One region of the Bradyrhizobium sp. USDA 336 genome, then DNA from elsewhere that is predicted to be linked to it. Evidence: predicted binding sites of a transcription regulator. Region 1 holds the regulator's gene; each other region holds the start of a gene.
What was found. Region 1 encodes PhoB, which activates phosphate uptake and scavenging genes when phosphate is short. Its sites were predicted from a motif close to TGTCATNNANCTGTCAT; they were not measured.

Region 1 (7,779 bases):
GGTTTTCGGCCTCGTCGAACACGACCGATTGCGGCCCGTCGATCACCTCATCGGTGACCTCCTCGCCGCGATGGGCCGGGAGGCAATGCATGAACAATGCGTCCGCCTTTGCCAGCGACATCAGCTTGGCATTGACCTGGTAGGGCTTGAGGACGTTGTGGCGGTGCTCGCCCTCCTTGTCGCCCATCGACACCCAGGTGTCGGTGACGACGCAATCGGCGCCGCGCACGGCGGCCTCGGGATCGGTGCCGAGCACGATCGGCGCGCCCGTCGCCTTGATCCAGTCGCGCATGGCCTTTTTCGGTGCGAGCTCCGGCGGCGTTGCGACATTGAGCTGGAATTTGAAGCGCTCGGCGGCATGGGCCCAGGACGCCAGCACGTTGTTGTCGTCGCCGGTCCAGGCCACCGTCTTGCCCTCGATCGGGCCGCGATGTTCCTCATAGGTCATGAGGTCGGCCATCACCTGGCAGGGATGCGAACGCCGCGTCAGGCCGTTGATGACGGGCACGGTGGCGTTGGCCGCGAGCTCCAGCAGCGCATCGTGGTTGAGGATGCGGATCATGATGGCGTCGACATAGCGCGACAGCACCCGCGCGGTGTCGGCGATGGTCTCGCCGCGGCCGAGCTGCATCTCGGCGCCGGTGAGCATGATCGCCTCGCCGCCGAGCTGGCGCATGCCGACGTCGAACGAGACGCGGGTGCGGGTCGAGGGACGCTCGAAGATCATCGCCAGCGTCTTGCCCTCGAGCGGCCTGACCGGCTGTTGCGCCTTCTGCTTCGCCTTCATGGCGGAAGAGGCGGCGAGCATGCTCTTGAGCTCCGACAGCGGCAGCTCGTTGATGTCCAGGAAGTGCTTGGGAGCTTTGTTGGGCGTCGTGCTCATCAGCTTGCCGCCCGCTTGGTCTGGCTGGAGGAGATCGCAGCGCAGGCCCGCTCTAACCGCCCGACGCTGTCCTCGATCTCCGCTTCGGTGACGATCAGGGGCGGCAGGAAGCGCACGACATTGTCGCCGGCCCCGACGGTGAGCAGCTTTTCGGCGCGCAGCGCCGCGACGAGATCGCCCGAAGGCACCACGGCCTTGATGCCGATCAGCAGGCCCTCGCCGCGAACCTCGCTGACGACATCAGGGTGACGATCGATCACGGAGGCGAGCTTCTGCTTGAGCAGCAGCGACATCTTCTGCACGTGGTCGAAGAAGCCGGGCTTGAGCATGACGTCGAGCACGGCGTTGGCAGCCGAGATCGCGAGCGGATTGCCGCCGAAGGTCGAGCCGTGCGAGCCGGGCCCCATGCCGGCGGCCGCATCCGCGGTCGCCAGCACCGCGCCGATCGGAAAGCCGCCGCCGAGCGCCTTGGCGAGCGACATCACGTCCGGTGTGACGCCGGTGCGCTTGTAGGCAAAGAGCTCGCCCGTGCGGCCCATGCCGGTCTGCACCTCGTCGAAGGCGAGCAACAGGCCGCGCTCGTTGCAGAGCTCGCGCAGCGCCCTCAGGAAGGCGTGAGGTGCAGAACGAACGCCACCCTCGCCCTGGATCGGCTCGATGAGAATGCCGGCGGTGTGCGGACCGATCGCTTTCTTCACAGCCTCCAGATCACCATGCGGCACCTGGTCGAAGCCATCCATCGGCGGGCCGAAGCCCTCGAGATATTTCGCAGAGCCGGTGGCGGCGAGCGTCGCCAGCGTGCGGCCATGGAAGGCACCCTCGAAGGTGATCATGCGGTAACGCTCCGGATGCCCCTTGGAGAAGTGATGGTGACGCACCAGCTTGATCACGCCTTCCAGCGCCTCGGCGCCGGAATTGCAGAAGAACACGAAGTCCGCAAAGCTCTCATTGCAGAGGCGGCTTGCGAGCTTCTCGCCATCAGGGCTCTGGAACAGGTTCGACATGTGCCAGAGCTTGGTCGCCTGCTCCTGCAATGCCTTTACCAGCGCGGGATGGACATGGCCGAGCGCATTCACCGCCACGCCCGAGGTGAAATCGAGATAGCGATCGCCGTTGGTCGCGATCAGCCAGCAGCCTTCGCCGCGCTCGAAACCGAGGTCGGCCCTGGCGAAAACGGGGAGCAAATGCGGCGCTGCGCTGTTAGTCATGACGTCACTTGAATGTTGCGGACGGTGTGAGGGCATGCATTGCGCGACGCACCATCGACCGGCCCCGGAAAACGAAACGTGCCGCCTTTTAAGGGCGGCACGTGGCACTATCTTATGCTTGGCAAGACGGGTGTCAATGCCGCCCGGAAAGCCTCGCGAAACGCTGATTCCGTAGTCTTGCGGTGCCGATTTTGCGGGTTTTTCACCACGGAACATGTGGAAGCGAGTCGGCGGACTCTTGCGCGGGAGTCACGCCATATTGTAGCGTTTGGACTGTCAGATACGACATCTCGTGCAGCAGTTCTGATCCCAGAAGTCCTCATGTACCGGCGTAAACGTTCGGGCGTCTTGAGCGCGCCCGGCGAGCCTTAAGGGATTCTGACGGCACGGGTTTTTCAAGGCTAAAGCATTCGCTGCGAAGGCCCCAGGATGGCAGGCGCGCAGCGAGGGAAAGGGTGCAATGACGGTTTTGACCTGGTCCGATGATCGCGTCGAGCAGCTGAAGAAGCTCTGGGAGGCCGGACTTTCGGCCAGCCAGATCGCGGCGGAGCTCGGCAATGTGACCCGCAATGCCGTGATCGGCAAGGTGCACCGGCTCGGCCTGTCCGGCCGCGCCAAGAGCCCTTCATCGGCAGCGCCGCGGCCGCGCAAGGCACGGCCCGCGCAGCACATGATGCGGGTGACCCGCCCCGTCGCGCGCGGCAACACCGCGCTGGCGCAGGCCTTCGAGGTCGAGTTGGAAGCCGAGCCGGTTACCTACGACAACGTGGTGCCGATGAGCCAGCGGCTGTCGCTGCTGGAATTGAACGAGGCGACCTGCCACTGGCCGGTCGGCGATCCCTCGAGCCCGGATTTCTTCTTCTGCGGCGGCAAGGCGCTCTCAGGCCTGCCCTATTGTGCCCAGCATTCGCGCGTGGCCTATCAGCCCGCAGCGGACCGCCGTCGCGCAGCACCGAAGCCGGGCACGCGGTGAGCTTGCGATTTCATTGATCGCCAGGACGGCAGCCGTCACACGATGACGGCTCCTATTATTCGATGTCATCCCCGCCTAGTGCGCGATTGCGCACGGGGGGCGGGGATCCCATAACCACAGAGCGCGGTGATTGCGCGAGATGGTTGCTCCGAGTCTTCGCCAAAGCACGTCCTATTGTTGATCGCGACGAGCGCGGGCGCTCGCGCTGAGATCCCGGGCTCGCGCTGCGCGCGCCCCGGGATGACGACTGAGATTGTTGCCGCGGTGCGCTAATCCGAGATCCAAAAAACTCAGGTCTGCTCAGCCTTCGCGAAGCGATCGTCCAGCGCGTAGCCGGCGCCGCGGACGGTGCGGATCGGGTCCTGCTCGCGGCCGAGATTGAGCAGCTTGCGCAGGCGGCCGATATGGACGTCGACGGTGCGCTCGTCGATGTAGATGTCGCGGCCCCAGACGCTGTCGAGCAGCTGCTCGCGCGAGAACACGCGGCCGGGATGCTCCAGGAAGAACTCCAGCAGGCGATATTCGGTCGGGCCGAGATCGATCGGCCGGCCCGAGCGCGCCACCCGGCGCTTGTCGCGGTCGAGCTCGATATCGCCATAGGCGAGCACGGTGGCGAGGCGCTCGGGGCTGGCACGCCGCAAGAGGCCCTTCACGCGCGCGAGCAGCTCCGGCACCGAGAACGGCTTGACGATGTAGTCATCCGCGCCGGTCGCAAGCCCGCGCACCCGCTCGCTCTCCTCGCCGCGCGCGGTGAGCATGATGATCGGCAGCTGCTTGGTCTCGGGACGGGTCCGAAGCCGCCGGCACAGCTCGATGCCCGACAGGCCCGGCAGCATCCAGTCGAGCACGATCAGATCGGGAATGTGCTCCTTGAGGCGGGTGTCGGCGTCATCGCCGCGCATCACCGTCTCGACGTCATAGCCGTCGCCTTCGAGGTTGTAGCGGAGAAGCTCGGTGAGAGCTTCCTCGTCCTCAACCACCATAATGCGTGCGCCCATGTGGTCGTCGCTCCTTAAGTCGTCAGGTGTTCGGCACCGTCGTGGCGAAGGTCGTCATGTCGCCCTTCGGCCGCTTGTCAGTGATCGCCTGGCCCTCGATCATGTAGAACACGGTCTCGGCGATGTTGGTGGCGTGGTCGCCGATCCGCTCGATGTTCTTGGCACAGAACATCAGGTGGATGCAGAACGAGATGTTGCGCGGATCCTCCATCATGTAGGTGAGGAGCTCGCGGAACAGCGAGGTGCAGATGGCGTCGACTTCCTCGTCGCCCTTCCACACCGCCATCGCCGCCGGCAGGTCGTGCGCGGCATAGGCGTCCAGCACCGACTTGACCTGCTGCTGCACGAGGTCGGTCATGTGCTCCAGGCCGCGGAACAGCTTGAGCGGATGGAAATCCGTCTCCAGCGCCGCGACGCGCTTGCCCATGTTCTTGGCGAGATCGCCGATGCGCTCGAGATCGGTCGCAACGCGCATGGCGCCGACGATCTCGCGCAGGTCGACGGCCATCGGCTGGCGGCGGGCGATGGTGAGCACGGCGCGCTCCTCGATGCGCTTCTGCAGCGCGTCGAGCTCGGCGTCGGTGGCGACCACGCGCTGGCCGAGCGCGACGTCGCGGCGGATCAGCGCGTCGACGGAATCGACGATCATGCGCTCGGCGATGCCGCCCATCTCGGCGACAAGGCGGGTGAGCTCCTGAAGATCGCTGTCGAAGGCCTTTACGGTATGTTCAGAACCCATGTTCCGTCTCCTCAGCCGAACCGGCCGGTGATGTAATCCTGCGTGCGCCGATCGCTCGGCGACGTGAAGATCTTGCTGGTGTCATCGAACTCGATCAACTCGCCGAGATACATGAAGGCGGTCTTGTCGGAGACGCGCGCCGCCTGCTGCATGTTGTGGGTCACGATCGCGATCGTGTAGTTCTCGGACAATTCCTGGATCAGCTCTTCGACCTTGGCGGTCGAGATCGGGTCGAGCGCCGAGCAAGGCTCGTCGAACAAGATCACCTCGGGCCGCACCGCGACGGTGCGGGCGATGCAGAGGCGCTGCTGCTGGCCGCCGGAGAGCGACAGGCCGGAGGCATTGAGCTTGTCCTTGACCTCGTTCCACAGCGCGCCGCCGCGCAGCGCCTTCTCGACGCGGCCGTCCATCTCGGACTTGGAGATCTTCTCGTAGAGACGAATGCCGAAGGCGATGTTCTCGTAGATCGTCATCGGGAACGGCGTCGGCTTCTGGAACACCATGCCGACCCGGGCACGGAGCAGGTTGAGGTCGAGCTTGGGGTCGAGGATGTTGGTATGGTCGAGCAACAGCTGACCGTCTGCGCGCTGGCCCGGATAGAGGTCGTACATCCGGTTGAAGATGCGCAGCAGGGTGGACTTGCCGCAGCCGGACGGGCCGATGAACGCCGTGACGCGGTTGGTGCCGAGCGCCAGGTTGATGTTCTTCAGCGCGTGGTGATCACCGTAGTAGAAGTTGAGGTTGCGCGCGGTGACCTTGGCGGGCGCCTCGGGCAACGGCTGCGAACCGGGATGAACGGTCGGTGCGCTGACGGAAACAGACATTTCACTCATTTTGCAGTCCTCTCGGCGCCAAGGATGCGCGCGCCAATGTTAAGGGCAAGCACGGTCAGGGTGATCAGCAGCGCGCCGCTCCAGGCGAGTTGCTTCCAATATTCGTAGGGGCTCTGCACGAAGTTGTTGATGGTGACAGGCAGGTTCGCCATCGTCTTGTCCAGGCCGAGGCTGAAGAACTGGTTCGACAGCGCCGTGAACAACAGCGGCGCGGTCTCGCCGGCGACCCGGGCGGTGGCGAGCAGCACGCCGGTGATGAGGCCGGCGCGCGCCGCACGGTACGCGATTCGCCTGATCACCAGCGAGCGCGGCAGGCCGAGCGCGCTGGCAGCTTCGCGCAACGGATTCGGCACCAGCAGCAGCATGTCCTCCGTGGTGCGCACGACGACCGGGATCACGATGACGGCAAGCGCCAGCGCGCCCGCAATCGCCGAGAAGCCGCGCATCGGCACCACCACCGCGCCATAGATGAAGAGGCCGATGATGATCGAGGGTGCCGACAAGAGAATGTCGTTGATGAAGCGGATCACCGAGGTCAGCTTGTCGTTGCGGCCGTACTCGGCGAGATAGGTGCCGGCGAACAGGCCGAGCGGCGCGCCGATGCCGACGCCGATCACGGTCATGATCAGCGAGCCGACGATGGCGTTGCGCAGGCCGCCCTCGTTCGATCCGGGCGGCGGCGTGTCAGCTGTGAAGACCTGGAGGTTGAGCCCGGCCAGGCCGTTGTAGAGCAGCGTGACCAAGATCAGCGCGAGCCAGGTGACGCCGAAGGCGGCGGCGGCGATGCAGAGGCCGCGGATGACGATGTCCCAGCGGCGGCGGCGTGAATAGATCGGGTTCATGGCTTCACTTCCCGGCCTTGGTTTCGAGGCGCAGCAGCATCAAACGGGCGGCCGCGAGCACGAAGAACGTCAGCACGAACAGCAGGAGGCCGAGCAGGATCAGGCCGGACTGGTGCAGGCCGTCGCTCTCGGCGAACTCGGATGCGATCGCCGCCGAGATGGTCGTGCCCGGCGCGAAGATCGACGAGGAGATCCGGAACGAGTTGCCGATGATGAAGGTCACCGCCATGGTCTCGCCGAGCGCCCGGCCCAGCGCCAGCATGACGCCGCCGATGATGCCGACGCGGGTGTAGGGGATCACCACGCTGCGGACGACCTCCCAGGTGGTGCAGCCGACGCCGTAGGCGGCTTCCTTCAGCACCGGCGGCACCGTCTTGAACACGTCGACCGAAATCGAGGTGATGAAGGGCAGCACCATGATGGCGAGGATCAGCGCGGCGTTGAACAGGCTGAGATAGGACGGGGGCCCTGCGAAGATCGCGCCCAGCACGGGGACGCCGTCGAACACCCTGATCATGAAGGGCTGGAAGGTGTTGGCCAGGAACGGGCCGAGCACGAAGAAGCCCCACATGCCGTAGATGATCGAGGGAATGCCGGCGAGCAGCTCGACCGCCATGCCGATCGGGCGGCGCAGCCATTGCGGGCAGAGCTCGGTGAGGAAGATCGCAATGCCGAGACCGACGGGAATGGCGATCAGCATCGCGATGAAGGAGGTGACAAGCGTGCCGTAGATCGGCCCGAGCGCGCCGAGCACCGGCGGATCGGCCGAGGGCGCCCAGCGCTGCGTCCACAGGAAGGAGATGCCGAACTCCTGGATCGCCGGGAAGGCGCCGACGATCAGCGAGATGATGATGCCGCCGAGGATCAGCAGCACCGAGATCGCGGACAACCGCGTGATCCAGTAGAAGGTGACGTCGCCGAGCTTGAACGCGCTCAAGGCCTTGGCGCGATCATATGGACCGGCAGCATCAATCACATTGCTCTCAACAGCCATCTCAGCCACGCCGATCCCCTATACCCGTTTTATGTACGCTTGTTGTTGGTGGCGCGCTCCGGATGCGGCAGGAGGCCGATCCGGAGCGGAGATCTTGCAGCGTTCCGGAACCGTGTCCGGGACGCATATGGCGCCTTAGCTCTTGATCTCGGCAGCCCAGGTCTTCTCGATCTGCTGGACGACGCTGTCCGGCATCGGAATGTAGTCGAGCTCCTCGGCCATCTTGCCGCCGTTCTTGAAGGCCCAGCGGAAGAACTTGATCGCTTCCTGCGCGGCCGCCTTGTCGGTGGCGGACTTGTGCATCAGGAT
Region 2 (7,779 bases), 5.8 Mb from region 1:
CGCGGATCCAGCGCGCGCGGGGCAGGTAGGCGCGGTATTCCGAGGCGCCGCGGCCGCACAGCATCGGCTGGCTCGCCGCGCTGACGATGTCGGGATCGAAGCTCTGGCCGTTCGCGGCAAAGCAGCTGCGGTCGAATTCGGGATCGTTGCCGGAACGGGCGCAGAAGCCGTGCTCGGCGAACGCGGCCTGGTGCGCATCGACGAAGGTCATGCGGTCGGCTTCGGGATCGCGGCACAGCGCACCGCGGGTGCAGGTGGCGAGCCCCTTCAGCTGCGGCAGGAATTCGCTGTCGACGAAGGCGGAGACGCGGGAAAGGCGCTGCGGATCGGCATTGAAGGACGGGTGGATGTCGAAGCCGGCCCGGCCGCCGCGGCAGGGCGCGCCGCCGTCGGCGAGCGCAGGATTGGCATAGGAGACATAGACCACGTGCGAGAGGTCGCCGCCGACCAGCGGCTTCAACGCCTCGCGCAGCTTGACGAAAGCCTGCGGCAGCTCGCGTTGGAGCGCATCGCGGGAATCGTCGACGCTTGCCATCACGCCGGAGCGGCGGAACAGCGCGCGCTCGGTGGCGGTTTCGACGATGACGTCGGCGACCAGGCCGGAGAAATAGACGTCGTTGGCGCCGACCGAGAGCAGCACGAGATCGAGCGTGCGATCGGGCTGGCGCTTCTTCGCCGCGGTGACGGCTTCCCGCAGCTCGGCGACTTGCGCGTTCACGCTGGTGTTGCAGACGCCGGTCTTGCCGGGCGGGCATTCGCGGGCGCGCTGCGAGCCGAGCAGCCCGTCGACGATGCTGGCGCCAGTGCAGGCGAGCGGCAGGAAGGTCACGGCGATGTGGGTGTAGCGCACCGCGAGTGCCAGCGCGGTGCGCGCCTGATAGCTGTAGAGCGATCGATGGCACGGCGCATTGAACCAGAGCGCGCTGTAGCGCTGCCAGTTGGCGAGCGTATCCGGCGCCTCGCAGGCGCGGCCGCCCTTGAAGCCGTGGCGGCTCGGCCGATAGTACTGCTCGCCGGCGGTGCCGAGATAGGAGCGGAAGCAAAAACCTTCGTCCGACAGCGCCAGTGGCCGGTCCGGGTTGCCTTCGCCCGAGGCGATGCTGTCGCCTAGACCTGCGATGAAGATGTCGCGGACCTGGATCTCGGTCTGGACCCGCTGGGTCGGATCGGAGCCGGCCGAGACATCGACGGTCGCGACCGTCTGCTTGCCGTAGCGGACGCGCAAATTGATCGGCTCGGCGCAGTCGAAGGTCGAGCTCTGCGGCCCGTCGCCGTCATCGAACGACCAGGCGCAGGTGGCGCCGACCGGCACCGCACCGGTCAGGCGCACCGTCACCGGATGGTCGATCGGCGTGATGTAGTTCTCTTTGACATTGTCGCGGGTGCAGGGCTGGTTGACCCGCCCCTGCAGATCGATGCACAGCCGGTTGACCATGTTGCGGGCCCAGCCGCGGCCCTCGCTCTGGAGCTCCAGCGACTGCTCGGCGGCCAGAATGCTGCGGTTACGCGCGTTCTCGACATGGAGCAGGAAATCACGCTCCTCGCGGAATAGCCGGAAGCGGTTACGCACCTCCCAGCTGATCTGCATGGTGCCGGCGTCCTGCGCGGCGGCACGCTCGGGCAAAGCGAGGAGGCTGGTAAGCAGCACGGCGCCTGCCGAAAGGGTGCGAAGGAATACGGAAATCATGGCCCGCGTCTTCAACGGCAAAGTTGAGGCGGAAATAAGAGAGGATTGCGCGCCGGCCCGCAACCTTTGTCCGATGATTCCGAGGTGCCTTCGGCGGCTCAGCGCTTGCCGGCCTGCCGCAGCAGCCGTTCGCGCTCCATCGGCGTCACCTCCTTCGGCAGGTTGGCCTGCGCGCAGGCTTCCGCCAGCCGCCGCCGCTCCTGCCACGGTGCGACCACATTCATCCAGAGCTCGCGCATGCCCATGATGGAGATGGCGAGGCCGAACGGGATCACGAAATAGAGAATGCGGAACACCAGCAGCGTGGCCAGAAGCTCCTCGCGGCCGAACTGGGGCAGCGCCACCAGCATGGCGGCATCGAACACGCCGATCGAGCCGGGGGCGTGGCTGGCAAAGCCGATCAGGGTCGCCAGGATGAACACGACCGCGAGCGACATGAAGTCGATCGGCGGGTTAGCCGGCATTAGGAGGTACATTGCGGTGGCGCAGAAGCCGAGATCGACGACGCCGATCAGGATCTGCACCAAGGTCAGCGGTGCCGAGGGCAGCACCACCTTCCAGCCTTTCTGGCCGAGCTCGCGGCGCTTCTCGCCCATGCAGAGCCAGACCAGATAGGCGCCGATCGATGCGAGGCCGCCGAGGGCGATCAACCGATTGAGCGAAGAGGGGAGCTGATCCATCGAGGAGGCCGCATCCGGATGGACGGCCATGCCGATCGAGAGCACGAAGATGTTACCGAGCCAGAAGGTCAGGCCCGACAGGAAGCAGATCTTCGCGACGTCGATCGCGTTCAATCCGTAGTCCGAATAGATCCGGAAACGGATCGCGCCGCCGGTGAAGACCGTGGCGCCGATGTTGTGGCCGATCGAATAGGACGTGAAGCTGGATAGCGCCGCGATGCGATAGGGCACGTGCTTCTTGCCGATCGTTCGCAGTGCAAAATAGTCGTAGAAGGTCAGCGTACAGAACGCGAAGACGACGCAGATCGCCGCCAGCCCAATGTTGCCGCGGGGAATCTCCGTCAACGCGGTCAGGATGACCCCGGTATCGATGCCCTTGAGGGTTCGCACCAGCGTGGTGATCGCAAAGGCGATGATGAAGATGCTCGCGGCAACTCCGAGCCGTCGCCAGCCGATCCATCTCTTGAAGCCGCGCTTCAGCGCGGGCAGCAGTCCGTGCATTCATCCTCCCGGCGGGGGGCAAGATCGACCGGGCCAGGCATTGGCCGGTCGGGTGCGATCACGGCCAAAAGGAAGGCATCGATCGCTAGGCATGATCCAGCTCATTTAAGGCAAAATCAGCGGCTTGTGCAGCCCTTGACAACAATAGGTTCTGCGTTCGGCGAGCAACTTTGTCATACGCGGTTCATATCGGCGGCCCGTTAAGCATATGAGTCGCGAAACCCGGCTCCGTCCGCGCGCTCACCGTGCCGGCACGATCTCAAATCCCGGCGCCGTCCGCATTGTTCCAGCGCAGGCCGCATCGACGTTTTTGGAACGTCGATGTCGCGTGGTCGTTAGGCTCCATCAGCAATCGAACATGGCGGAATACGCGGCATTTTCGCACGAGCCGGCGCCTCCGTGTTCCCAACACCCGAGGATCGGAACGATGGGACTGTTCACAAAAGACATCAAGACCATGAACGACCTGTTCGTGCATCAGCTCCAGGACATCTATTACGCCGAGCAGCAGCTCACCAAGGCGCTGCCGAAGATGGCGACCAAGGCCACTGATCCGCAGCTGAAACAGGGCTTTTTGACGCACCTCGAGGAAACCAAGCAGCACGTTGCGCGGCTCGAGGAGGTCTTCAAGATGCACGGCGTCCCCGTGAAGGCGGTCGACTGCCCGGCGATCGATGGCATCATCGAGGAAGCCGACGAGACCGCCGGCGAAGTCGCCGACAAGGCGGTGCTCGACGCGGCCCTGATCAATGCGGCGCAGGCCGCGGAGCACTACGAGATCGTCCGCTACGGCAGCCTGATCGCCTGGGCCAAGCAGCTCGGCCGCAACGATTGTGCAGCGGTGCTCGCCAAGACGCTCGAGGAGGAGAAGGCGACCGACCAGAAGCTGACGACGCTCGCCGAGAGCAAGGTGAATCTGCGCGCGGCGAGCTGAGAAGAGGAAACTACGAGCGCCGCGCGACGCTCCGCGCGGCGCTTTGCTTGTTCGCTTCCCGCTGCCGTGGTGCTGCTTCGGTGCGCCGTCAGGATCAGCAATGTGAGCGAAATCGCTCATCTTCCATTCACCACTTCCGGAGCAGATTTGTAGCCGGTTACCGATCGTCCACCACTGTCGGCTCAAATGCGGGTCGATAGGGGCCGGCAATGTATCAAGTTCTCTACTGTCTCACCGACGAGCATGACTGGCGACTGGTGGCCCTTGGGGGCGCGGTGTGCCTGCTCGCCAGCGCCGCGGCGATCAGCCTGTTTCAGCGCGCACGCGCGACGCACGGAGCCGGGCGTCTGGCCTGGATCGCCCTGGATGCGGCCGTCAGCGGATGCGGCATCTGGGCGACGCATTTCATCGCGATGCTCGCCTATGGCCCCGGGAGCGCCGGCGCCTACAACATCCCGGTGACAATTCTGTCGCTGATGCTTGCGATCTCCTTGACCTTCGTGGGCCTCAGCATCGCCGTGGCGTCCTCGCGCCCGGTGTGGATCGCCGTCGGCGGCGCCATCGTCGGCCTTGGTGTCGCGGCGATGCATTACACCGGCATGGCGGCGCTGGAGATGCCGGCACGGCTGGATTGGATCGGGAGCACGGTTGCCGCCTCGGTGCTGTTCGGAATCGTCTTCGCAGCGCTCGCGCTGTTCGTCGCCGCGCGAGGTGACGGGATTCGGCATGCGCTGAGCGCGACTGCTCTGTTGACGCTGGCGATCGTTGCCCATCACTTCACCGCGATGGGCGCGGTGCTGCTGACGCCGGATCCGACGATCGCGATCAGCGGGCTCTCGGTCCCGCCGGCCTCACTGTCGTTCCTGACTGCCAGTGCCGCCGTCGCGATCATCGCGATTGCGCTCGTGGCCGCGCTGCTCGACCGCCGCGCCAAGGGCGAACTGGGCCGCCAGCAGATCGTGCTGGACAGCGCGCTGGAGAACATGTCGCAGGGGCTGTGCATGTTCGACGCCGACGGCAAGATCATCCTGTTCAACGAGCGCTATGCCGCGATGCTCCGTCGAACCGACGTGCCGCTCACCGGCCGCTTGCTGGTCGACGTGCTCAGGGAAGAGCAGGCCAAGGGCCAGTGGCAGGGCGACGCCGATGAATTCTTCGCCCGCCTCGTCGCCGACGCGCGCGAGGGCCGCACCACGACCGACGTCGTCAACCGGTTCGGCCGCTCCATCCGGGTCGTCAACCAGCCGATGCAGGGCGGCGGCTGGGTCGCGACCTTCGAGGACATCACCGAATGGCTGGAGGCGCAGGCCAAGATCTCGCACATGGCGCGCCATGACGCGCTGACCAGCCTGCCGAACCGGGTTCTGTTCCACGAACAGCTCGAGCAGGGACTGCGCCAGACCAAGTCGGGCGACCAGCTCGCAGTGCTTTGCCTCGATCTCGATCACTTCAAGGACATCAACGACTCGCTCGGCCATCCCATCGGCGATGCGCTGCTCAAGGAGGTCGGCCGCAGGCTCGAGGCCACCGTCGGCGAACAGGACACCGTGGCGCGGCTCGGCGGCGACGAGTTCGCGGTGGTCCAGATCGGACGCTCCGAGGAGATCGCCGCGCGAGCGCTTGCCGGACGCCTCGTCGAGGTGATCTCGGCGCCTTACCAGATCGACGATCATCAGATCGTGATCGGCGTCTCGATCGGCATCTCGCTGTCGCCGCAGGACGGCAGCAATCCGGACGAGCTGCTCAAGAACGCGGACCTTGCGCTCTATCGCGCCAAGGCGGACGGCCGCGGCACCTATCGCTTCTTCGAGACCGGCATGGATGCGCGTGCGCAGGCGCGGCGCCTTCTGGAAATGGATCTGCGCGCGGCGCTGCAGCGCGACGAGTTTCAGGTCTATTACCAGCCGATCCGCGAGGTCGCCAGCGGTCGCGTCGTCGCCTTCGAGGCGCTGCTGCGCTGGAACCATCCGCAACGCGGGCTGATCGCGCCCATCAGCTTCATTCCGCTTGCGGAGGAGACCGGGCTCATCGTTCAGCTCGGCGAGTTCGTGCTGCGCTCCGCCTGCACCGACGCGGCCACCTGGCCCGACGATGTCGACGTCGCCGTCAATTTGTCGCCGGTGCAGTTCAAGAGCCCGAACCTGATCGCGGCGGTGACCGAGGCGTTGGCCATATCGGGACTCGGTGCGCGCCGCCTCGAGCTCGAGATCACCGAATCCGTCCTGCTCCAGAACAGCGAGGCGACGCTGACGACCTTGCACGAGCTGCGTGCCATGGGCGTGCGGATCTCGCTCGATGATTTCGGCACCGGTTATTCGTCGCTGAGCTATCTGCGCAGCTTCCCATTCGACAAGATCAAGATCGACCGTTCCTTCGTATCGGAGCTGGCGACACGCGAGGATTCCATGGCAATCATCCGCGCCGTTACGGGCCTTGGCCGCAGCCTCGGCATCGTCACCACGGCGGAGGGCGTCGAGAACAATACGCAGCTCGAGCTGCTCCGGCGCGAGGGCTGCACCCAGGCGCAGGGTTATCTGTTCAGCAAGCCGCGGCCCGCCTCGGATGTCGCGATCATGCTGGATCGGCCGCGGCTGCGCGCGTCGGCTTGAGAGGTCAGCTTCGGCGCAGCGCGAAATGCGCGCCGCAGAACGCCATCACGGCGCCGAGACACAGGGCTGCAAGCCCGGCGAGCACGCCCGAGACGGTCGGGACCGGGCTCGGCGCCGACGCCGCCTGACCCGCTCCCGCAAGCAGCAGCACGCCGACCGCGATCAGGAATTGCCGCATCCGCTGCGGGATCTGTCCGGAGACGGCGCTCTGCATCAGGCTCGCCGTGAAATAGCCGCCGGAGAATCCGACGGTGGCGATCAGCCACCAGGCGATGGCGGCGCCCGCCGGAATGAACTCATGCGTGTCGGAGCGCCAGAGGCGGCCGAGATCGAGACCGTAGCGCGCGCCCAGCATGTGCACCGCGAGCGCCAGCAACACACCGGAGATCATCGCGGCGCCGAGAATCAGGCGGCGCGGAAAAAAGGTCGTCTCAGCCATGTCTCGCTTGTAGGATGGCCGGGGGCGATCGCGCAAGCCGATCGCCCAAGCGATCGCCCATGGGTTCGTTGACGACATGCCGGGAGCGGAAGCGGGTTCGACCACGAGCTATGCCTACAAGGCCTCGCTGATCGGCTCGGCGCATCGCTTCGAGCTGACGGAGCAGGGGCTGTCCTGGCACATCGCCGGCCGCTCCGGCCTGTGGCGCTATGACGAGATCTCGGCGATCCGGCTGTCGTTCCGCCCGGTGTCGATGCAGCAGCACCGCTTCCGCGCCGATATCAGCCGCACTGGCGGCGGCCGCATCGCGATCCTGTCGACGAGCTGGCAGACCGCGGCGCTGATGGCGCCGCAGGACAACGGCTTTCGCGATTTCCTGATCGAGCTGCATGCGCGGATGGCCAAAGCCGGCAGCCGCGCCGAATTGACCGCGGGCCTCGGCCGCAAGACCTATGCGGCGGTGCTGGCGTTCCTGGCCGTGCTCGCCGTGGCAATGGCGGGGCTGTTGATCCGCGCGCTTCTGACCGGCGAACTCGCCGGCGTGCTGTTCATCCTCGGCTTCGCCGCGCTGTTCGCCTGGCAGGTCGGCGGCTTCGTGCGGCGCAACCGGCCGCAGAGCTACAGTTTCGATCGCGTGCCGAAGGCCCTGCTGCCCTAAAGCGTTTGCGAGCGAAGTGAGGTCCGGTTCGCGTGAAGAAAACGCGTCAAATGAGAGCCCTACTCCGTCGAATCGAAATCGTCCTCCTTGGTGCCGAGCAGCGAGACGATGGTGCGCAGGCCGGAATCGAGCTGCTCGGGCGAGGGCGGGGCCAGCGCGAGCCGCACCGCGTTCGGCGCATGACCGTGCGCGATTGCAAAGGTCGAGGACGGCGTCAGCGCGATGCCGCGCCTTGCTGCTGCGGCGACGAAGGTCTGCGAGCGCCAGTGCG
Region 3 (7,779 bases), 1.4 Mb from region 1:
GATGTCGCCATCGCTTGTCCGGGCGCGCGCGGCAAGCCGCTGCGCCAATACCTCCGGCGGCGCCGTGATCGCGACCACGACGACGTTGGCATAGGCCTGGCGCAAGGCGGCGATCACGGTGCGTGAGACGTTGACGACGATGGTGCGGCCGGCGCGGATGTCGTCGTTGATCTCGAGCGGCAGCGCATAGGAATGCCCATGCGCCTCCCAGTGCACGGCAAAGTCGCCGTGCTCGCACGCACGGCGGAATTCGTCGGGGCTGACCGCGATATTGTCTTCATCGGCCGAGGACGCCCGCGTCACGATGCGGCGTGGGAAGACGATGTCGGGGTCCTCGCTGCAGGCGGCCTGCGCCAGCCGCAACAGCGTGTCCTTGCCGGCGCCGCTGGGGCCGACCACGAGCACGAGCCGGCCGGAGCCGATCGCACCCCTCTCGCCTTCGCCCGTGGTCGCCATCTCGCTCATGCGACGCGGTGTCCTTCGCGCCAGACGCTGCGGACCACGGGAACGTGGCCTGCGACATGGACGCGGATCAGATCGGCGCGCTTGCCGGTCGCGACCTCGCCGCGGTCGGTGAGGCCGACCGCTTCGGCGGGCGCTTTCGTCACGGTGCGGACCGCGGCAGGAAGGCTGATCGCGGGCACATGCTCGGGCAATTGCAACGCGGCCATCAAAAGGCTCGACGGAATGTAATCCGACGACAGGATGTCGAGCAGGCCTTCGCGGGCGAGATCGACCGCCGCGATGTTGCCGGAGTGCGAGCCGCCGCGCACTACGTTCGGCGCGCCCATCAGGATGTCGATGCCGGCCTGGTGCAGGCCGCGCGCGGCCTCCAGCGTGGTCGGGAATTCCGCGACCGAGACGCGGTCACGCACGGCGTCCGCGACGTTCTCCTCGGTGGTGTCGTCGTGGCTCGCCAGCGGAATGTTGTACTCATGCGCCAGCGCCACGATCTCGCGCATGTTGGCCGCGGCATAGAGCCTCTGATACTCGAAGCGCTTTGCGAACAGCTCGTCGAGCTCGGCATCGGTCTTGCCGCCGCCCTTGCCGCGGTAATAGTCGCGCAGCTTGACCTCGTCGCGGAACTGGCGCTGGCCCGGCGTGTGGTCCATCAGCGACATCAGCTTGACGTCGGGACGGTCGATCAGCTCCTTGGCCTCCTCGACCACGCTCGGCATCGGGATCTCGCAGCGCAGATGCAGGAAGTGATCGGCGCGCAGCAGGTTGGCCTCGCGCGCGGTGGTGATCGCGGCGGCGAGCACGCCGGCGCGGCCATCGACCTCCTCGGCGCCGTCCTCGCGCCAGACCCGGAGCGAATCGAACACGGTGGTGATGCCCGAGGTCGCAAGCTGGCCGTCATAGGAGATGACGGCGGCGACCGGATTCCAGAACACTTTTGGCCGCGGCACGTAATGCGCCTCGAGATGGTCGGTGTGGAGCTCGATCAGGCCGGGCATGATCAGATCGCCGCCGGCATCCTCGGCACCCGCGGGCGCAGTCCCCTCGCCGATCTCCGCAATGCGGCCGTCGGCAAGCGCGAGCCAGCCCTGCTCGATCACCCGGTCAGCCAGCACGATCCTGGCGTTGGCGATCACGGATTCCTTCTTCATTTCCCCATTCCTTCAGGCCGCGGCGGCAAAGCCGGTGACGTCGACGATGCGGTCGGCAATCAAATGACGGATTTCGTCGTCATGGACAATGGCGACCATGGCAACGCCCTGACGTTTCTTTTCAGCGACCAGCTCCACCACCACGGCGCGATTGGCTGCATCGAGCGAGGCGGTCGGTTCGTCCAGCAGCAGGATCGGCAGATCCGAGATGAAGCCGCGGGCGATGTTCACGCGTTGCTGCTCGCCGCCGGAGAAGGTCGCGGGCGGCAGCTGCCAGAGCCGCTCGGGAATGTTGAGGCGGCGCAGCAGCTCGCCGGCGCGCGCCTGTGCCTCAGTCCGGCTCATCCCGTTCACGATCAACGGCTCCGCCACGACGTCGATGGTCGCAACCCGCGGCACGGCCCGCAAGAACTGGCTGACATAGCCGATGGTGGAGCGGCGGATGTTGAGCACCTGCCGCGGCTCGGCGGTGGCAAGATCGACCACGGCGCCGCGATGGCGGATGCCGATGCGGCCGCTGTCGCAGCGGTAATTGCCGAAGATCATCTTCAGGATCGACGATTTGCCGGCGCCCGACGGACCCCGACAGCACCACGCACTCGCCGGGATTGACGTGGAAGGTCACGCCGCGCACCACCGGCAGCTCGATGCCGCCCTGCAGGTGCATCGTGAAGGTCTTTTGCGCATCGGCAATGTCGATCATGGCGGGCATCGGAGGGCTCATGTTGTAAAGATCATGGCGGCAGGATCGAGGAGACCAGCAGCTGGGTATAGGGCTCGCGCGGATCGTCGAGAACCTGATCGGTGAGACCGGTCTCGATGACGCGGCCGCCTTTCATCACCATCACGCGGTGCGACAAGAGGCGCGCCACCGCGAGATCGTGGGTGACGATGACGACGGCGAGGTTCAGCTCGGCGACGAGGCTACGCAAGAGATCGAGCAGGCGGGCCTGGACCGACACGTCAAGTCCGCCGGTCGGCTCGTCCATGAACACGAGCCGCGGCTCGGTGACGAGGTTGCGGGCGATCTGAAGGCGCTGGCGCATGCCGCCGGAATAGGTGCGCGGCGCATCGTCGATGCGGGCTGTGTCGATCTCGACCCGGGTGAGCCAGTCGGACGCGGTGTCGCGAATGCGGCCGTAATGATTCCAGCCCACCGCCATCAGCCGCTCGCCGACATTGGCGCCGGCCGAGACCGCCATCCGCAGGCCCTGTGCGGGATCCTGATGCACAAAGCCCCAATCGGTGCGGAACAGGAAGCGCCGTTCGGCTTCTCCCAGCGTGGCGAGATCTCGGGTGACGCCATCACGCATCCGATAGGACACATGGCCCGCACTCGGCGCGAGCTGGCCTGACAGCATTTGCAGCAGCGTCGACTTGCCCGAGCCGGATTCGCCGACGATCGCCAGCACCTCGCCGGGATAGAGCGAGAACGACACGTCGCGGCAGGCATTGATGCGGCCGAACGACTTGCTGAGGGATTTTGCGACCAGCAGCGGCTCGTCGTTCTCGACCAGATTCTGATCAGCCATTCGAGGCCTCCTGCGCCTTCTCCTTGTACGGCGCGGCACTGAGACTGCCGTGATGGCCGGCGGCCTGGCGGCCCTCGCAATAATCGGTGTCCGAGCAGACGAACATGCGCCCGCCCTTGTCGTCGGTGACGATCTCGTCGAGATAGGAATTCTCCGCGCCACAGAGCGCGCAAGGGGCGTTGAAGCGGTAGGGCTCGAACGGGTGGTCCTCGAAATCGAGCGACACCACCTGCGTATAGGGCGGGATCGCGTAGATGCGCTTCTCGCGGCCGGCGCCGAACAATTGCAGCGCCGGGCAATTGTCCATCTTGGGATTGTCGAATTTCGGCGTCGGCGACGGATCCATCACATAGCGCGCGTTGACCTTCACCGGATAGGCGTAGGCGGTGGCGATATGGCCGAAGCGGGCGATGTCTTCGTAGAGCTTCACATGCATCAGGCCGTATTCGGCCAGCGCGTGCATGCGCCGCGTCTCGGTCTCGCGCGGCTCGAGGAAGCGCAGGGGCTCGGGGATCGGCACCTGATAGACCAGCACTTGGTTCTCGTTCAGCGCCGTCTCGGGGATGCGGTGACGGGTCTGGATCACGGTAGCCTCGTCCGTCGCCGTCGTCGTCGCAACGCCGGCGGTTTTGGCGAAGAATTTTCGGATCGAGATCGCGTTGGTGGTGTCGTCGGAGCCCTGGTCGATCACCTTCAGCACGTCCTGCGGCCCCAGGATCGCGGCGGTGACCTGCACGCCGCCGGTGCCCCAGCCATAGGGCATCGGCATCTCGCGGCTGGCGAACGGCACCTGATAGCCGGGGATGGCGATCGCCTTGAGGATCGCGCGGCGGATCATGCGCTTGGTCTGCTCGTCGAGATAGGCGAAATTGTAGGCGGGCGCGTTCATTCCGCGGCCTCCTTCATGGCATCGGGCGTGTCGGCATCGGCAAACTCCTGACGCAGCTTGCGCAGGAGGCCGAGCTCGGACTGGAAATCGACGTAATGCGGCAGCTTCAGGTGCTCGACGAAGCCGGTCGCCTGGACATTGTCCGAATGCGACATCACGAATTCCTCGTCCTGCGCCGGGGCCAGCGCCTCCTCGCCGAGCTCACGGGCGCGCAATGCGCGATCGACCAGCGCCATCGACATGGTCTTGCGCTCGCTCTGGCCGAAGGCGAGGCCATAGCCGCGGGTGAAGCACGGCGCTTCCGTCGCCGAGCCCTTGAACTGGTTGACCATCTGGCACTCCGTGAGCTCGATCGCGCCGAGCGGCACGGCAAAGCCGACGTCTTCCGCGACGAATTCGACCTCGACCTCGCCGAAGCGGATCTCGCCGACGAAGGGATGGTTGCGGCCGTAGCCGCGCTGGGTGGAATAGCCCATCGCGAGCAGAAAGCCTTCGTCACCGCGCGCAAGGTTCTGCAGGCGCAAATCACGGTCCGCGGGGAAATTCAGCGGCTCGCGGGTGAGATCGCCGACGCTGGCGCCGTCCTCGGCTTCCGGCGATGATTCGATCAGCCCGTCGCGCCCGAGAATGTCTGTCACGCGCGGCGTCGGCGCGGTGGAGGCTTCGGCCGCAGCCGGCCTCTCCGGCACAAAACCTTGGGCGAGCGATGGATCGAGCAGGCGGTGCGTGTAGTCGAAGGTCGGCCCCAGGATCTGGCCGCCGGGAATGTCCTTGAAGGTCGCCGACACCCGCCGCTGCACCCGCATGGTGCCGGTGTCGACCGGCTCGCTGGCGCCGAAACGCGGCAGCGTGGCGCGGAAGGCGCGGACCAGGAAGATCGCCTCGATCAAATCGCCGCGCGCCTGCTTGATCGCAAGCGACGCGAGCTCGCGGTCATAGAGCGAGCCTTCGCTCATGACGCGATCGACGGCAAGGCCGAGCTGCTCCGAGATCTGATCGAGCGAGATTTCCGCAACGCTCTGGTCGCCGCGCCGCCTATGCGCGAGCAGGCGATGGGCGTTCTCGATGGCGCGTTCGCCGCCTTTGACTGCGACATACATGCTTCTAGCTTCCCTTGCTCACGACGCGCGTGGTGCGGGGGATCGCGACCACGGCGTCATCGGCGACCAGCACCACATCGATGCCGCGCGGAAACAGCGCTTCGTTCATCTGCAGGCGCTCGAACAGGTCGAAAGGCTTGATCGACGCCTGCAGCGTGGCGACTCCGTCGATGCCGGGGCCGCGCAGCTCGAAGCTGCGCCCGGCGGCGAGGCTGTCGACCTGGATGATCACCGTGGTCGAGCGGTCCGGATACTCGCTGGTGCCGAGCGCGAAGGATTCGAACGAGGGCAAGGCGCCGCCGTCACTGATGAGCGCGAACGAAGCGACCGACGAATCCTGCACAACCGGCGCGCCAGTGTGGAACTTGAGCCACTTCGTCACGTCCGCGCTTTCCGCCATCCGTGCGTCGAGCCAGAGCGGCGTGTCGTGGTCGAACAGCGTCAGCGCGATCGCGGCGGTGCCGCGCATCATCGTATCAGGCGCGCCCGCCATCGGCACGATGCGCTGGACCGAGCCCGGCCGCGCCATGGCGTCCATGACCGAGCGAAAGGTCGATTGCGCCGACAGCACCTTGTCGGCGAAACCCGGCGGCAGCTCCGCAATCGTGGTCATGATCTCACCCCTCACCGCGCACCATGGTGTAGAAATCAACCTTCGTCGCGGCGGCCGCTGCCGCCGCCTGCTTGCGACTGACCATGAGCTGCTCGCGCAACGGCGCGATAATTTCGCGCTCCACCGCTCCGCCGAAATCGCGGGACTGCACCAGCGCATCGCACAGCGCGATCAGACGCGCCTTCTCACCGTCGCGGCCGAGCGTGTAGCCGAACCCGACCTCGCCGCTCGCAAGCCGCACCGCGGCGCGCGACACCGTCGCTTCGCCGAGATTGAACGGCGCACCATCGCCGCCGACCCGGCCGCGCAGCATGACGAGGCCGTTCTCGGGCGTGCGCAGATCCTGATGGTCCGGGAGGGCCAAGTTGCGGAGGCGAGCGGCGATCTCGCCCGCCTCCGCGTGCGCCAGCACCGCCATTGCGGCCTTGCGCTGGGCTTGCTGGTCGTTGTGCTGGGTCACCTGGTCCATCGAACCTTCTACAGAACTTGCCGCACCGAAGTTGTCTATGATAATAGACAACTTCATAAGGACGCGCCATGACTGTTTCGTGACAATGCTGTGATTTCTGGAGTAGGTTTCCCGCGACATGAGCATGCAGGACACAGCCTCGTCGGGCGTCGCGCTATGGCGCCTCGTGGCCGATGGCATCGAGCGCGGCATCGCCGACGGCCGCTTTGCGGCCGGCGACAAATTGCCGGGCGAGATGGAGATCGCCGAGACCTATCGCGTCAACCGCCACACCGTGCGGCGCGCGCTGGCAGCGCTTGCCGAGCGCGGCCTGGTGCGCGCCGAGCGCGGCAGCGGAACCTATGTCGAGGCCCAGAAGCTCGCTTATCCCCTGCGCTCGCGCACGCGCTTCTCCGAGATCGTCGGCGCTGATGGCCGCGAGCCGCACGGCCGGCTGATCGAGGCGACCGATGACGTCGCGACGCGCGAGCTCGCGCGGGAGCTGGGACTAAAGACCGGCGCACCCCTGGTGCGGATCGAGGCGATTCGCCTCGCCGACCGCACGCCAATCTGTGTTTCCACCACCTGGCTCTCGGCTGACCTGTTCCCGGATGCAGGCGCCGTGTTCGCGGCAACGCGCTCGATGACGAAGCTGCTGGAGCATTTCGGCGTCCGCGACTATCGCCGGGGCGCAACGAGGATCACCGCAGGGATTGTCGATGCGAGCGACGCCGCACGGCTCGATCTGGCGCTGGGGCGGCCGATCCTGGTGGTCGACGCCACCGACCATGATCTCACGGGCAAGCCGCTGGTGACGAAGCACTCGCGCTTTGCGGCAGAACGTGTGGAGTTCTTGGTGGAGAACGGTTAGATCAGAGCGTTTTCCAGCGAAGCATGCCCTCGGACTTGATCCGAAGTGGAAACGGTGTGCGTCGAGAAAACGCGTCAAAACAAGAAGCCAGAGTTCCGTTCCGATTCAATCGGAATGGATAAGGCTTCAGCACGACGTTAGGCGACCATCCGCTTGCCGATAATCGCGAAGCGCAGCTTGCCGGAAATCCAGTCGATCGACGATACCGTTATCAGGATCAGCAGGATCAGAAACGATACCTTCTGCCATTCCAGCACCCGGATCTGTTCGGCAAGCTGAAGGCCAATGCCGCCAGCGCCAACGATTCCGATGATCGTCGCCGATCGCGTGTTCGACTCGAAATAGTAGAGCACCTGGCTCAGCAAGACCGGGAATACCTGCGGCAGCAATCCGAACCGGACGCTGTGGAAATGGTTGCCGCCCGATGACCGAACGCCTTCCGCGGGGTTCTTGTCGGCGACCTCGATCGCTTCCGAGAACAGCTTGCCGAACGTTCCGAAATCGCTGCAGATCACGGCCAGGATGCCGGCAAACGGCCCCAGCCCCACGACGCCGACCCAGATCAGTGCCCAGATCAAGGTATCGACTCCACGGATGGTATCGAGGCCACGACGCGTCAATACGCGGATGATCCGGCTTGCAACCACGTTGCGCGCCGCCAGCAGGGATACCGGCAGCGCGAGCAGCGCGCCGCCCAGCGTGCCGAGAAACGCGAT
Region 4 (7,779 bases), 1.4 Mb from region 1:
GCAAAGTGCGAAACCGCACAGCGCACCCGAGAGGGTGCCCATATATGCGATCAGCAACGTATCCCCGAGAAGCCGTGTCCAGCGCGGCAACCCCCACAGCCAGTCCGCCAAATCGCTCCATGCGGTCGCGAACGAAAATTTGGGTGCGATGCTGACGAAATAGGCCGGGAAGCGCCAGAAGTTCTCGACAAAATTTCCAAGACTGACCTCGCCCATCCAGCCCGCGGCAATAGCAACGGCGATCAGGACGGCGGCACCGAGCCATACGCGCCGGCGCTTGGCGGCAATTGCAGCCGCATAGCGATCGGCAAGCTCACGCAGCCTGGCTTCCGGGAATTCGGGAACTGCTGTTCGCATGGGATGTTCGGAAGAGCCGACGGCCAGATCGTGCGATCTGCCCGTCTTGTCCAACCCTTCGTTTCCCTCAGGATTTCTGCTTGCGAATGCTGTCGACAAACTTGGTCAGTTCGATCACGGCCTCATACGCCTTGTGGTCGACCTCGACGTAGGGCAATTGCTTCCCCTCGTAGATCTTGTCGAAAGCGGCCTTGTCCTTCACCGCAATTTCCAGCACGGCTTTCTTGATCGCCGCCTTGAGGTCGTCAGGCAGGCTGCCGAGATAGGCCATCGGCGAGTTCACAATCTGCTCGGACTTCATGATGATCTTGAAATCCGCGGCCTTCGCCATGCCCTTCCGTTCCATCCGGAGCAGGTTCGATTCCTTCTCATCGTTCCACCAGTTGAACGCCGCGTCGCAGGTGCCCTGCGAAAGCCCGATCACTGCGTTTTCGTGGCTCCCCGAGTAGACCACCTTGGCGAAGAACTTTTCCGGGTCGATGCCCATCTTGTTCATCGCGAAACGCGGCACGTTGTTGCCGGAAGTCGAATTGGGATCAACGAGGCAGAGGTTCTTGCCTTGCAGGTCCTTGATGTCCTTGTAGCTCGAATCGCTCTTGACATAGAGAACCGAGTAATAGCCCTTGGTGCCGTCGCCGTTCACCTCGATAGCGAACGGTTCGACCTTCGCGCCAACGATGTAGGCACGCGCGTAGGACGCCGGGCCGTACATCGCGATGTGAATGTTTCCTGCACGCTGACCTTCGATCACTGCGGCGTAGTCGTTGGCAATCCGCAGCGTGACCCTGGTTCCAAGCTCGCGGGACAGGTACTCCGTCAGAGGCGTCCAGCGGTTAGTGGTGCCGGAGGCATTCTCGTCGGGAACTTTTGCGAAGATCAGCTCAGGATATTTTGCCTTCCAGTCCTGCGCCGCAGCGGCCGAAACTGAAAATGCCAGGGCCGCCGCAGCGGCAACGATCGTACGACGGTCTATCATGACGTCTCCCATTTCAAGGTTATGCAACTGTCGAGCTCCGGCTCTACGCTGGGCTCGATTTGAAGCGGCGATCAGGCCGCGGCAACCGTGCCGAAGGCAGGAACTGCCGTGCCGACCGATGCATCCCGGGGCGCAACATCCATGACTTCATTCGCCTCGAGATCGTACAGCTCGCGCGCGATATGGTCGGTCAAGGCCGCCGGCGCGCCGTCGAACACGACCCGCCCCGCGGCCATCCCGATCAGGCGGTCGCAATAGCTGCGGGCGAGATCGAGCGAATGCAGGTTGCAGAGCACCGTGATACCGAAATGCTTGTTGATGCGCAGAAGCGCATCCATCACGATCTTGGTGTTGCGGGGATCGAGCGAGGCGATCGGCTCGTCGGCAAGGATGATGTCGGGCTGCTGAACCAGCGCCCGCGCGATCGCCACGCGTTGCTGCTGACCGCCTGAGAGGTGGTCGGCGCGCTGGGCCGCGATGGCAGCCATGTCGAACTGCTCAAGCGCCGACATCGCGACGGCCTTGTCTTCTTCGGGCCAAAGCTGCAGCAGCGACCGCCATGTCGGCACCGTCGACAGCCGCCCCATCAGCACATTGGTGAGGACGTCGAGCCGGCCGACGAGGTTGAACTGCTGGAAGATCATCGCCGAGCGGGCGCGCCACTGCCGCAACTCCCTGCCGCGCAGCGAGGTGACGTCGACGCCGTCGAACAGGATGCGTCCTCCGCTCGGCGTCACCAGCCGGTTGATGGACCGCAGCAATGTCGACTTGCCGGCGCCGGATCGCCCGATCACCCCGACGAAGCCGCCCGGGGAAACTTGAAACGAAGCATCGTCCACCGCGGCTTTCGCGCCGAAGCGACACGTCAGGCCTTCAACCACCAGCATACAGGAGCTCCAGAGTAGCTGGAGCCAACCGCTAACGCCGGCGCTTAACACTTGTGTGACAGCGCTGCTGCAGTGCGGCCATCCTACGCACATCATCCCCTGTCATCTGTTTGTCATGACATCGTCATCCGGCCGCTCGAAGAGAGACGCCCGCCCTCGCACTTCGGATGCAACATGGCCGCCAAAGCTCTTTCGGTTCAGCCGACCGTCGATCCCTCGGCCAAGCTGCATGAGACCAGGCTCGGCGCCTACACCGAAGTCGGCGCGCGCACGATCCTGCATGAAGTGGCGATGGGCGATTATTCCTATGTCGTGAACGATGCGCAGATCACCTACACCACCATCGGCAAATTCTGCTCGATCGCGGCGATGACCCGCATCAATCCCGGCAACCATCCGATGCATCGCGCCACTCAGGCGCATTTCACTTACCGATCCAGCGCCTATTTCGAGGGTGAGAGCGACGATCTCGAGTTCTTCGAGTGGCGCCGGCAGCATCACGTTCATATTGGTCATGACGTCTGGATCGGCCATGGCGCGATCGTGCTGCCGGGCCGCAACATCGGCACCGGCGCGGTGATCGCCGCCGGCGCGATCGTCACCAAGGACGTGCCGGCCTACAGCATCGTCGCCGGCAATCCGGCCCGCATCGTGCGGCGGCGGTTCTCGGAGGAGATCGCCGGACGGCTCGCAAGGCTTGCCTGGTGGGACTGGGATCACGACAAGTTGCGCGAGGCGCTGCCCAATTTCCGCAAGCTCGGGATTGAAGATTTCCTCTCGGCATACGAAGCAAAAGCGAGCTCACTCGCCAATTCTCCTGCCAGCAAACGAAGCGCGGTCGCGTGACAGACATATTCATCGAAGGCGGCCGGGCCCTGATCGGCGCCGAGCTCGCCGAAACATCTCTTCTCGTCTCCGGAACAGACATTGCAAAGGTCGACGCCTCTCGCGGCCGGGCGCGGCTGGCGCTGGATGCCCGTGACCTGCTGGTGCTGCCCGGCATCGTCGATCTGCATGGCGATGCCTTCGAGCGCCAGATGATGCCGCGCGCCGGCGTCGACTTTCCGATCGACGTTGCGCTCGCCGACAGCGACCGCCAGGCGATCAGCAACGGCATCACCACCGTGTTTCACGCCACGACCTGCTCGTGGGAGCCGGGCCTGCGCAGCGCCGACAATGCACGCGGCCTGATGGAGGCGATCGAGCGGCAGCGTCCGCAATTCGCCGCTGACACCCGCTTCCACCTGCGGCACGAGACCTACAATCTCGATGCCGAAGCCGAGATCGCACGGTGGCTGGCCGAGGGCCGCGTCGACCTGCTCGCATTCAACGACCACATGGACGGCACCGTCGCCGACATGGCCAAGCCGCGCAAACGCAACCGCATGGTGGAGCGCACCGGGCTGTCGAGTGAAGAATTCGACCGGCTGGTCAAGCGCGTGGTCTCGCGCGCCGACGAGGTGCCCGCCTCGGTGTCACGCCTGGCCGCCGCGGCCCGCACCGCCAAGGTGAGGATGCTCTCGCACGACGATTCGAGCCCGGCGATGCGCCGGGACTTTCGCGAGCTCGGCGCCTTGATCGCGGAATTTCCGATCAACGAGGAGACGGCGCAGGCTGCGGCCAGCCACGGCGATGCCATCGTCTACGGCGCGCCGAACGTCGTGCGCGGCGGCAGCCACACCGGCTGGACCAGGGCCTCCGACATGATCGCAAAGGGGCTCTGCTCGGTGCTGGCGTCGGACTATTACTATCCCGCGCAGCTGATCGCCGCGTTCCGCCTGGCCGCCGATGGCGTGGTGCCGCTGGCTCAGGCCTGGGATCTAATCTCCGCCGGCCCGGCGCGGGCAACCGGCCTCACCGATCGCGGCCTGCTCGCGGAGGGACGCCGCGCCGACATTCTCCTCGTCGATGACAGCGTCGAGCTGCGGCCGCGACTGATCGCGGTGATCTCAGGCGGCAGGCTCGTGCATCTCACCGACGCGACGCGGCTGCTCACCGCAATGGCGGCGACGCGCGAGGCTGTCGTCGCGGCGTAAATTGGTTATGCTGAGGCAATGACAGGTTTCCCCCGCTACGCGATCTACTATGCCGCAGGCCGCGACAGCGCCCTCTCCCGCTTCGGCGCCGAGCTGCTCGGCTATGACGCCTATACCGGAGACGAGCTGCCGTTTCCGCAACAAGCGCTGCAGGCCGCGCCGGACTGGCGCGAGGTCAGCGCCGATCCCCGCAAATACGGCTTTCACGCCACGCTGAAGGCGCCGATGGCGCTGGCGCCTGGCAAGACCGAAGCCGAGCTGCTGGCCGCCTGCTCGGCCTTCGCGGGCAGGACACGTCCGATCCCGGCGATCCGACCGGTGGTCGATGCCATCAGCGGCTTCATTGCCGTCATTCCGGCCGAGCCGGTCGAGGCTCTCCAACAGCTTGCCGCTGATTGCGTTCGCGAGCTCGACCTGTTTCGCGCCCCGCTGACGACGGAAGATCGCGCCCGTCGCAAGCCGGAGAGGCTCAGCGAGCGGCAGCGGGATTATCTCGACCGCTGGGGCTATCCTTACGTGATGGAAGAATTCCGTTTCCACATGACCTTGACGGGTCGGCTGGATGCGGAACGGCGCGGGCCGATCCTTCAGATGCTGCGGACAAGGTTTGTGGCGCTGGGGATCGAGATGTTCGCGATCGATCGCATTGCGTTGTTCAGGCAGGATGATGCCAAGGCGCGGTTTCGCATCATCGGCGAGTGGGCTTTGGTGCGGTAGACCTCAGCGCGAGGCCGCAAGATTGAAAGCGAGCGCCACCGCGCCAACCAGAACGAGGCTGATCGCCCAGACTGCATCCAGATTGAACCAGCTTCGCGAGACGAACTTCAATCCCAGATGGCGGTAGACCAGCCACGCCAGACATCCGCCGGCACCGACCATGGCGGCAACGTGCACCAGGGACACCAGCACCGCCATCCCGAGACTTGCCGCAATCAGCGCGCCCGCCGCCTGATGGCCGGCATCGAGCTCGAAGGCCTGGCAGAGCCCGAGATAGATCGGCACGAGCATCAGGGCAGCGCCGTGAGCGATGGCGACGGCAAATGACCAGAGCACCAATTGCGTCGGCGGAATTCGTGCCAGCGCGCGCGGATGACGCCGGTCGATCAGCCGGTAGACGCCAAAGCCGATGACGAGAAGACTCGCACCGATCTGGATTGGACGCTGCCATTCGGCCAGTACGAGCAGGAAGGCGAACGGCAGCAGCACGAGAAGTGTTGCCAGGAGGTGCCCGGCCGCCAGAGCCCACAATGCGCGGAAGAGCGCGAGGGGGCTCTTGTCCATGAGCCCGGCCGAAACGGCGAGCGGCCATCCCATTCCCGGATTGATCCCGTGGTAGAGACCGCTCGCAACAAGCGCGAGCCACAGCCAGCCAAGGGCCGGGCTCGCCTGCGTCCCATCTAGACCGACGGGTAGCAAAATGAGTCCGTCGAACAATCGCCGCCCTCGAGTCTGATCTGGTGCGCACGATATCCGTCGGGGAAACTCACGAAATAGTCCTTGTCGAGCTCGAGGCCGCCGTCACGACCGACATTGGCCATGACTTCCACGCCCGGAACCCCGTCGGGATAGAACTGGTCGTCCCAGGTGGAATAGAGCGAATTGGTCCAGTACACGCGCCGGCCGTCGCGGCTGATCTCGACCATCTGCGGGCCCGCCGCAAAGGCCTTTCCGTTCGGATGGGGCGTGCGCCGCGCGATGCCGCCGATGTGGACCGAGCCCGCAAGCTTCGGCTTTCTGGGATCGCTGACGTCGTACTGGCGCATCTCACCCGTCCCCCAGCACGAGACATAGAGAAACCGGTCGTCCATCGACAGGTCGATGTCCGTCACCAGCGGCGGCACGGCGTCAAATCCCTGCAGCAGCGGCGGCAGCTTCTCCTTGGGCGCGGCTTCGGGAGGAATCGTCGCCGTCTTCTCGGCATGGAATTTTCCGCCCTCGCGCCACCAGGTCCAGATCGACGCTTCGAGGTTGGTGGTGTCGACCACGACACCGACGAAACCATACTCGCGAACCGGATCGTGCGCGGGGCGCACCTCCAGCGCCATCTGATGATTGGCGCCGAGGTCGATGGTCTGGACGTTGCGACGCGCGCGAAGGTCCCAGAAGTGGAGACGATGGCCATATTTATTCGCAAGCAGATCTTCCGGGACGATCCCGTTCTCGAACTGCGGCGGTAATGCCCATTCGCTCGTCACCATGTAATCGCGCGGCAGATTCCACCAGAAATCATAGTGCAGCGTCTGCGGGCCGCGGTCGATCTCCCATCGTCCAAGAACTTCGAACGTCTCGCAATCCATGATGAAGACGCCCGGAGGTCCATTGGTGCCGTCCTTGCCGCCGCCGCCCAGCGTGCTCACGTAAATGCCGTCCGGCCCGCAATGGATCGTGTGCGGCCGCGAGTAGCCGGTCTTCTTGAAGACCTCCTCTGGCTCGATGATCTTGTGGATCTTGGCCTTCGTCGGATCGGGCTTGGTATCGATCACGTAGATCCGCGACGAGCGCAGCCCCGGGATGATGAGATAGCGCCGCTCGATGAAGGCGTGTCCGGCGAGCGGCGACAGGGCGGAGGAGCAAGCATTCCAGCCGAAATGATGAAACTCATCACCCTTATTGGGCATCGTTACGGTATGGACGATCTGGCTATAGGTCGGCGATCCCGGCTTGACGTCGATGACCGCAAGAGCGTCCGGCTTTGAGAAATCCGGACTGAGCAGCAAGGTGTAAGCAAAATTCTCCGCAGGCGCTTCCATCGCAAGCTTGGGCGATGCGTGAAAGGTGGGATCCGGCCTCATCGTCATGGCACTGCCTCCCTGTTCTGTCGGTTTGCACCAACCTGGCTCGGGATAGTGGCAAAAGAAGAGCTGTTGCGAGATGTCCTGGGAATCTCCGCAAGGCGCCGGTTGGCGCGCGTACAATATGCCATCGCCGGGCTGTGGGGAACGGCCCGGCACGCGCTAATTCGACGCCTTCAGGCGAAATGGGCATCCCTCGTTCATTGCGAGCGAGGGCGCACAAGTCGCTCCTCGCAGCCTTCGTAGGGTGGGCAAAGGCGCAAAGCGCCGTTCCCACCGCTCTTCCCGAGGGCGCGCAAGTTGGTGGGCACGCTTCGCTTTGCCCACCCTACGACAGCTTCACGCACTGACGGGGAGAGAATTACTTCCCCCACCTGAGCGCCAGTGCGTCGCGCTCCTTGGCGAGCTCCAATAGCCCCGCGCGCGTCGCCGGATGCAGCGGCTGCAGCGGATGCCGCACCGCCTCCGACTTGATCACGCCGCCGGCCTGCATCATCACCTTGCAGGCGATCAGGCCGCATTGCCGGTTCTCGTAATTGATCAGCGGCAGCCAGCGCTCATAGGCGGCCTTCGCTTTCTCGCGATCGCCCGCGAAATAGGGATCGATGATCTGGCGGATGCCGTCGGGATAGCCGCCGCCGGTCATGGCGCCGGTCGCGCCGGCATCGAGATCGGCGAGCAGCGTGATCGCCTCCTCGCCGTCCCAGGGACCCTCGATGTCCTTGCCGCCC

Region 2: ABIA45_RS02835 (YbhN family protein) is a predicted target of PhoB. The motif match lies at 3,040-3,056, and genes of this name have one in related genera.
Region 3: phnF (phosphonate metabolism transcriptional regulator PhnF) is a predicted target of PhoB. The motif match lies at 6,282-6,298, and genes of this name have one in related genera.
Region 4: phnC (phosphonate ABC transporter ATP-binding protein) is a predicted target of PhoB. The motif match lies at 2,321-2,337, and genes of this name have one in related genera.

What each region holds. Positions count from the first base shown of each region.
Region 1 is NZ_JBIYDC010000002.1:6,245,107-6,252,885, reverse strand. Features, by position in the region: gene argF (ornithine carbamoyltransferase) at 1-883, opposite strand, end outside; gene ABIA45_RS30250 (aspartate aminotransferase family protein) at 883-2,091, opposite strand; gene ABIA45_RS30245 (GcrA family cell cycle regulator) at 2,552-3,064, shown strand; gene phoB (phosphate regulon transcriptional regulator PhoB) at 3,355-4,062, opposite strand; gene phoU (phosphate signaling complex protein PhoU) at 4,085-4,801, opposite strand; gene pstB (phosphate ABC transporter ATP-binding protein PstB) at 4,813-5,634, opposite strand; gene pstA (phosphate ABC transporter permease PstA) at 5,631-6,476, opposite strand; gene pstC (phosphate ABC transporter permease subunit PstC) at 6,481-7,470, opposite strand; gene pstS (phosphate ABC transporter substrate-binding protein PstS) at 7,606-7,779, opposite strand, start outside.
Region 2 is NZ_JBIYDC010000002.1:440,716-448,494, forward strand. Features, by position in the region: gene ABIA45_RS02830 (hypothetical protein) at 1-1,687, opposite strand, end outside; gene ABIA45_RS02835 (YbhN family protein) at 1,786-2,868, opposite strand; gene ABIA45_RS02840 (ferritin-like domain-containing protein) at 3,296-3,802, shown strand; gene ABIA45_RS02845 (EAL domain-containing protein) at 4,012-6,411, shown strand; gene ABIA45_RS02850 (hypothetical protein) at 6,416-6,850, opposite strand; gene ABIA45_RS02855 (hypothetical protein) at 6,927-7,508, shown strand; gene ABIA45_RS02860 (PLP-dependent aminotransferase family protein) at 7,568-7,779, opposite strand, start outside.
Region 3 is NZ_JBIYDC010000002.1:4,880,332-4,888,110, forward strand. Features, by position in the region: gene phnN (phosphonate metabolism protein/1,5-bisphosphokinase (PRPP-forming) PhnN) at 1-465, opposite strand, end outside; gene ABIA45_RS23910 (alpha-D-ribose 1-methylphosphonate 5-triphosphate diphosphatase) at 462-1,610, opposite strand; partial or broken gene phnL (phosphonate C-P lyase system protein PhnL) at 1,623-2,322, opposite strand; gene phnK (phosphonate C-P lyase system protein PhnK) at 2,345-3,142, opposite strand; gene ABIA45_RS23925 (alpha-D-ribose 1-methylphosphonate 5-phosphate C-P-lyase PhnJ) at 3,135-4,031, opposite strand; gene ABIA45_RS23930 (carbon-phosphorus lyase complex subunit PhnI) at 4,028-5,131, opposite strand; gene phnH (phosphonate C-P lyase system protein PhnH) at 5,136-5,744, opposite strand; gene phnG (phosphonate C-P lyase system protein PhnG) at 5,749-6,213, opposite strand; gene phnF (phosphonate metabolism transcriptional regulator PhnF) at 6,332-7,063, shown strand; gene phnE (phosphonate ABC transporter, permease protein PhnE) at 7,201-7,779, opposite strand, start outside.
Region 4 is NZ_JBIYDC010000002.1:4,888,914-4,896,692, forward strand. Features, by position in the region: gene phnE (phosphonate ABC transporter, permease protein PhnE) at 1-357, opposite strand, end outside; gene phnD (phosphonate ABC transporter substrate-binding protein) at 425-1,333, opposite strand; gene phnC (phosphonate ABC transporter ATP-binding protein) at 1,405-2,220, opposite strand; gene ABIA45_RS23970 (chloramphenicol acetyltransferase) at 2,395-3,066, shown strand; gene ABIA45_RS23975 (alpha-D-ribose 1-methylphosphonate 5-triphosphate diphosphatase) at 3,063-4,256, shown strand; gene ABIA45_RS23980 (DUF1045 domain-containing protein) at 4,275-4,973, shown strand; gene ABIA45_RS23985 (hypothetical protein) at 4,977-5,570, opposite strand; gene ABIA45_RS23990 (selenium-binding protein SBP56-related protein) at 5,654-7,054, opposite strand; gene ABIA45_RS23995 (dihydrodipicolinate synthase family protein) at 7,410-7,779, opposite strand, start outside.